One region of the Paenibacillus sp. JJ1683 genome, then DNA from elsewhere that is predicted to be linked to it. Evidence: riboswitches for the same ligand, from Rfam matches in the RefSeq annotation. Region 1 holds a riboswitch; each other region holds the start of a gene.
The links. Region 1 has a riboswitch for cobalamin ahead of metE (5-methyltetrahydropteroyltriglutamate--homocysteine S-methyltransferase). Riboswitches for the same ligand answer to the same signal wherever they lie in the genome.
Positions count from the first base shown of each region.

Region 2: linked by a shared signal. The riboswitch ahead of ACUC6J_RS24095 (ABC transporter substrate-binding protein) and the one ahead of metE (5-methyltetrahydropteroyltriglutamate--homocysteine S-methyltransferase) in region 1 are both predicted to bind cobalamin.
Region 3: linked by a shared signal. The riboswitch ahead of ACUC6J_RS06740 (ABC transporter substrate-binding protein) and the one ahead of metE (5-methyltetrahydropteroyltriglutamate--homocysteine S-methyltransferase) in region 1 are both predicted to bind cobalamin.

Region 1 covers NZ_CM129820.1:5,380,374-5,382,640, forward strand. The annotation lists gene ACUC6J_RS23180 (anaerobic ribonucleoside triphosphate reductase) at 1-211, shown strand, start outside; gene nrdG (anaerobic ribonucleoside-triphosphate reductase activating protein) at 208-705, shown strand; cobalamin riboswitch at 895-1,090, shown strand; gene metE (5-methyltetrahydropteroyltriglutamate--homocysteine S-methyltransferase) at 1,249-2,267, shown strand, end outside.
Region 2 covers NZ_CM129820.1:5,583,600-5,585,866, reverse strand. The annotation lists gene ACUC6J_RS24100 (hypothetical protein) at 77-208, shown strand; cobalamin riboswitch at 591-795, shown strand; gene ACUC6J_RS24095 (ABC transporter substrate-binding protein) at 1,012-2,267, shown strand, end outside.
Region 3 covers NZ_CM129820.1:1,580,684-1,582,950, forward strand. The annotation lists gene ACUC6J_RS06735 (histidine phosphatase family protein) at 1-444, shown strand, start outside; cobalamin riboswitch at 540-755, shown strand; gene ACUC6J_RS06740 (ABC transporter substrate-binding protein) at 965-1,972, shown strand; gene ACUC6J_RS06745 (FecCD family ABC transporter permease) at 1,969-2,267, shown strand, end outside.

The DNA.
Region 1 (2,267 bases):
CTACTTCTCCATCAACCATCCGGTGGATCGTTGTACGGAATGCGGCTATGAAGGGATTATCGGGACAAGCTGTCCTCAATGCGGCACAGATGAGGAACACACGCATTTTCAGCGTTTACGTCGGGTAACCGGATATCTGACAGGTGATTATACCGTTCGTTTTAATGCTGCCAAGCAAGCGGAAGTTCGCGACCGGGTGAAGCATAAGTGAATTTGTGCGGCTATATTCCAGAATCTCTGAATGAAGGATACGGCCTGCGCACCGTCGTATTCATTAGTGGTTGCCGCCATGCCTGTCCCGGCTGCTTTAATCCAGCTTCGTGGAACTTCCGCGCAGGGGAGCCATTCACGCCCGAGCGTCAACAGGAGGTCATCCGTGATATCATGGATAATCCGCTGTTGGACGGATTGACTCTCTGCGGGGGAGACCCTTTTTTCTCAGCAGCAGAATGCTCGCAATTTGTACGTGACTTCCGCGCGGCTTGTCCCGACCGAACCGTCTGGGCCTACACAGGCTTTGTCTACGAAGATCTGTTCATGGATCAGGAGCGACAGGAGCTGGCGCTATTGTGTGACGTGATTGTAGATGGCCGTTTTGTTGAACAGCAAAAAGATCTGACCCTCCCCTTTCGGGGCAGCCGTAATCAGCGCCTGATAGATGTGAAAGCCAGTACTCAAGCAGGTTACACCGTTTCATTAGCTTAAAGGCGATGTTCTATTTAGCAAGATGCTATACCAAAGACAAGTCCCCCACGATGGGTTGGGCTTGTCTTTTTTGCATATAACTAACAGATTCCACTCCAGTTTCTATTACTGTTTCTATTGCACATCCTGTGAGTTTCACTTATGATGGTGAACAAGTATACGAGTGCATAATTATTCGTCATACCTTAATCTTATAGTTTGGAAATAGGTGTCTTTTCTATTCAGATCAGACTTAAAAGGGAAGCCGGTGCAAATCCGGGACGGTCCCGCCACTGTAAACGGGGAATGTTCAGCTGCTCATACACCCACTGGTCCACAGACCGGGAAGGGATGCTGAACGTCATGATCCGTAAGTCAGGAGACCTGCCTATTTTAACAACATCGCAGTACCTACGGAAGATAGGGAGGTGTTAAGAGCAGTCGCCGTATTTTTGAATTTTAATCGCGGAGGCATTCTTTCCCCTACTTATTTTTAGCCTTGGGGACAGAATGCCTTTTTTGGTACGTAAAAATAAACTGGCTACCACTTAGGAGGAAACCTACATGTCCATTAACGAACGATCTACATTGTCCGGTTTGACTAGCAGTAATCTGGGATATCCGCGTATCGGCGGGAACCGGGAATGGAAGAAAGCACTGGAGCGCTTCTGGCAGGGTAGTATTAACGAAAGTGAACTGCATAGTGAGATGAAAAGATTGCGTCTGGAGCATCTGAGCAAGCAACGTGACAAAGGGATTGATCGCATTCCTGTCGGAGACTTTTCCTATTACGATCATGTGCTGGATACATCTGTGATGTTCGGTCTCGTACCCGAACGGTTCAACTATCGTCCTACAGGTCCGGTTCCTCTGTCTGTGTATTTCGGGATGGCACGTGGGCAGAAGGGAGCTACCGCCAGCGAAATGACCAAATGGATGAATACCAATTACCACTACATCGTTCCCGAATTGGAAAATGCGGCTCCAGTGCTCACTGAAAATAAGCCCTTACTCGCTTATCGTGAAGCAAAGCAGGAGCTAGGTATTGACGGTAAACCGGTTCTCATCGGTCCCTACTCATTTGTTGTTTTATCCAAAGGCTATGATCGTAAGGATCTGGCCTCTATTATACGAACCTTCCTGCCTTTATACGCCCGAGTCCTGTCCGAACTAGCAGCAGAAGGCGTACAATGGGTCCAAATCGATGAACCTGTCCTGACCACCTCATTCCCAGTAGAGGATCTGGATATTATTCAGGAGGTCTATGAAGCTTTGACCCAAGCTGCTCCCTCCTTAAACATCATGCTGCAAACCTACTTTGGTAGCCTAGATCATTATGAGCGTCTGACTGAACTTCCGGTCCAGGGACTGGGTCTTGATTTTGTCTATGATGATGGCGAAAATCTCCAGCATATATCGCGACATGGCTTCCCCAAAGGGAAAACGCTGGGTGCTGGTGTCATTGATGGGCGCAATATATGGCGCAGCGACCTGAATGCCGTGGCTGCGCTGTTGGGCCAGTTAGCAGAACAAATCAATGCAGAACAGCTTATCGTGCAGCCATCGTGCAGTCTGCTGCATGT
Region 2 (2,267 bases), 200 kb from region 1:
AATCTACCTTAAGGACTTTGGATAGTGGTGGATGTTTTCGGACCACGGCGCAGCTTCCCGAAAGGGGGTGAAGCCGATGGTCAACCTTGTGTCGTGCTATGATGTGCTGCGTTGGATGGTTACGTTACTAAGCCTGGTGTTTAGTATTCGTAAGCTTTATCGCTGGCTGCGTCGGAAATTTCGGAACAAGCGAAAACCCACCGCGTAATTAGGTTGGCCCCTAATGGTGGGTTTCGTTCGCATTAACATTCAGTTATGCAGCGCGCCGTGGTGGTGATCCACAGCCATTCAAGTCCTAAGAGTCTTTGCCGTTGGAGCGGCGAAGGCTCTTTTTAGTATACGGATACGGTGGTTATCTCTATACCTAATTTTAACACGTGAATTGCGTGCACGCAACGTTAAAGACAACCTTCAATTGCGCGCAAGCAATGAATAGCCTTGGTCTTGATTCACACTATATCATTCAAATTTAAATTATTACGCAACATTTGTTGACAAGCCAGTAGCAACAAAATAAGATAATCCTAAATCGTAATAAAAAGGAATAAAGGAAGAAAACAGGTGTGAGCCGGACAACTCTATATACGAAGTTTCGTAGAGACGATGTAGATAGTTGTTGAGCGTGTTCACTTAAAAGGGAAGTTCGGTAGATTCCGACACGGACCCGCCACTGTATACAGGCATCAGCAGGGTACTGCTGGAGCTTTCAGAACAAGCCACTGGAACTGTGAGGAACCGGGAAGGCCTGAAAGATACGCTTGGAGTCAGGAGACCTGCCTGTTTTGACATCACTGTCAGACCCACGGGATGCTGGGGAGGTGGTTAGGCGTGCTGCATACGGAATGTCTGAAACCGATCTGATCCCTTCTATGTTTTTGGAGCTGGCTTTGAGGTGAGTTTTGACATTTTATAATGAAAGCATTTCTGACTGCTGATCAGGTGGTCGGGAATGCTTTTTCGCGTTTTGTGTTAGGTTTATACGATTTTACAAGATAGAGGGGGAAATGTGGGATGATAGGCAATCGTAATAGGCGTTCATGGTTCATATGTACAGGATTGCTGCTGCTGATGGCAGTTATGACTCTTTCGGGATGTGGCGCAGCCACGAAGACAGAGGATAGCTCGGGCAAGGGTGAGAACACGTCTGCACAACAGACTCAAGCAGATAAAAAGCTGGTGATGGCGTATACGTGGAAACCGTCAGGCGTCGATCCGCATGGAGACAATAGCTGGGATGTGATGCGTTCCGGTGCCGGTGAGACACTCATTCGTTTGAATGAAAAGCTGGAGCCTGTGGCTTGGCTAGCCAAGGAGTGGAAGCATGATAGTCCTAATGTGTGGTCGTTCAGCGTGCAGGATAAGGTCACGTTTCATAATGGAAAGAGCATGGATGCAGTAAGTGTAAAAGCATCTTTGCTGCGCTCAATCGAAAAAAGCCATCTGGCGAAGGATTTACTGGATGTGAAGTCCATTGATGTAACTGGTCCGCTGACGCTGAAAATTACGACAAACCAGCCGAATGCAGCGCTGGTATCCAATTTGGCTGATCCGTCAACGATTGTACTGGATGTGGCATCCATGAAAGATGAGCAAAGCTACCCTGCAATGACAGGTGCTTTTAAAATCAAAGCCTTCAACAAGGATCAATCCTTGGTCGTCGAGCGTTATGACGGATACTGGGGCGAAAAGGCGCGCTTGGCCGAAGCGATGATGAAATTCATTACGGACGGTAATTCGCGCCTGATGGCGTTGCAATCTGGTGAGGTGGATGTAGCGACGGATATTCCGGTAGATAACGCAGAGGTATTAAAAAAGAACGACAAGCTACAAGTGCTGTCGGCTCCATCCTTGCGCACCCATATGATTGTGTACAACATGGAATCACCTGTGTTCAAGGATGCAACCAACCGTAAGGTGGTGGACAGTCTGATTCCGCGCGCATCCATTGTGAGCGCCGTCATGAGAGGCTTCGGTACGGAAGCAAGCAGCCCGTTTCCGAGCATTCTTCCCTTCGGTAAGATTGAGCGCAAAGCATTGGACGGAACGGCGGAGCAGTTGTTGACGAAGGATGGCTGGCAGAAGGATGCCCAAGGTACGTGGACCAAGCAGGGTAAGCCATTCGAGGTTACGCTGCTGACCTTCCCTCAGCGTCCAGAGCTATCCGTCATGGCTGAGGTGATTCAGAGCCAATTGCTGAATGAGGGAATCCAGGTCAAGATTCGCAAGGTGGAAAATATCGACGAGGCATTGACCAAAAATGATTGGGA
Region 3 (2,267 bases), 2.0 Mb from region 1:
TCAGCATTGACGACTGAACGTTCCCTATCTGCTATGCCTCCTATCATGGAGCCACGTCTGCGAGAACTTCACTTTGGCGAGTGGGATGGAAAAACGTATGACATGCTTAAGGATGTGGCGTTGTATCGCGCTTGGATTGATGAGCCACAGCGAATCACCCCGCCTGGAGGAGAGTCCTGGGTACATTTTGTGAACCGTCTGCGCGAATTCCGTGACTCTCTGTTTGCGTGGCGCATTGCTTTGGAGGTTCAGCCAATAGAGTCGAATGCTGCACCGCCCTCTGTTTTGGTTGTCACGCATGGTGGAGTAATTCGCCAATTGGTTTGTATGCTGATACCAGGTCATGATTTTTGGAGTCTGAATCCAAAACCGGGAGAAGCGATTAGGTTTCAGTTAAGGCTGGCAGGACTGCACAATTGTATAGCAAAATTGCTTTTTCACTAGGGTAGTTGTGGCGAATCAAGCAGCTGTTTGGGTTGTAAGCTAACTCTTTTTAACCTATAATCATCAAGTAAAAGAACGGCTTGACTACACTACATCAAATATCCAGCAGACGAGGTCGGCGCCGTGTGAGGGAACTTGCTTTTCTTCATTGCGCTGTTAAAAGGGAAGTCGGTGTGAGTCCGACGCGGTCCCGCCACTGTAAATGGAAACATGCTCATTAGCCCTGTTACATGTGCCGCCAAGCATGTGAAAGAATATCAGGGCATGCCTCTTCCATAAGTCAGGATACCTGCCCGTCCGCCTGTCACCATAATCCTTCGAGGAAAGGATGACGTGTTCGCAGTGACTGTCCATGCGGAAAGAAGCTGCCCGCCTGCGCACGATCTGTGCTAACGTGACCCCTGTATCCTGATATGAGGATGCGGGGGTTTTTGATAGGAAAAGAAGGCTGGAATGAGGAAAATATCGGATGATGTTCAAGTAACGCTCTTAACGATTTTTGTATGAAGGGGTGCAAATCATGGCAGGCAAAAAAATAAAGGTATGGACAACAGGTCTATTGGCGCTGATATTGGCAGTTGTGCTGAGTGCATGTGGCGCGAATGGAAAAAATGTAGAAAATAAAGAGGGCCAAGCTTCTTCACAGCAGCCGGGACAGACCGTAACCGCACAAGAGCCTCCGGGCAAAACGGTTTACCCGCTAACGGTTAAGGATGCAACAGGACAGGAATTTACATTTAAAAAGGCACCGGACAAGATCGTTTCCGTCTCCCCGGCAGAAACCGAGGCGTTGTTCGCTATCGGATTGGATAAGGAAATTGTTGGTGTATCCGACTACTCTGATTACCCGGAGGCAGCTACGAAAAAGCCTAAAGTGGGCGGTATTATGAAACCGAACGAAGAGGCGATCATTGCTGCGAACCCTGATGTCGTTTTTGCAGGAATTTCACTTAGTGAACAGGCTACGACTAAGCTGCGTGACATGGGAATTATGATTTTTAAAACGGAACCGAAGACCGTTGAAGATGTCATAGCTAACATCGAATTGTATGGGAAAATCACCGATCATCAGAAAGAAGCGAGAGCGGTGACCGACAAGATGAGAGCAGATGTAGCGGAAGTGAAAGAAGGAGTTAAAAATATCGGCAAAGGGCAGAAGCTACGGGTATACGTCGAATTTTCACCAGGCTGGACAGTGGGTAAAGGCGAGTTTATGGACGAACTGATCACATTGACGGGCGGCGAAAACGTGGGTGCCACGCAGAAGGGCTGGTACCAAATCAGTGAGGAAAATATTATAGCTGCCAACCCTGACGTGATTTTATACAGCAAAAGTGTGAAGGATGACAAAACAGGCCAGTCCCTCGGCGATATCATAAAAGCTCGTAGTGGATGGGATCAAATATCGGCTGTTCGTAACAATCGTGTATTTGCCGTGGATGATAATTTGATTAGCCGTCCAGGTCCACGCGTAACAGAAGGACTCAAGGAAGTAGCCAAGGGCGTGTACCCTGAAATTTTCAAATGAATCGTAGACTGATCGGTTTTGGGGGGACTGGTCTTGTCTTGCTGCTGCTGACGCTGCTGCTCTGTCTTGGCATCGGCTCGGTCAGTCTTCCGGTCAGCCAGATCACAGGTATTTTGATCAACCACCTACCGTGGTTAGGTGATACGTTTACACCGGATTGGAATACATCTGCAGAGCAGATTATTTTGAAGGTCAGACTGCCACGGGTGTTACTGGGAATGTTGGTTGGAGCAGCGCTGGCGCTGGCGGGAGCCGGATTTCAGGGTGTGCTGCGTAATCCTTTGGCTGATCCGTA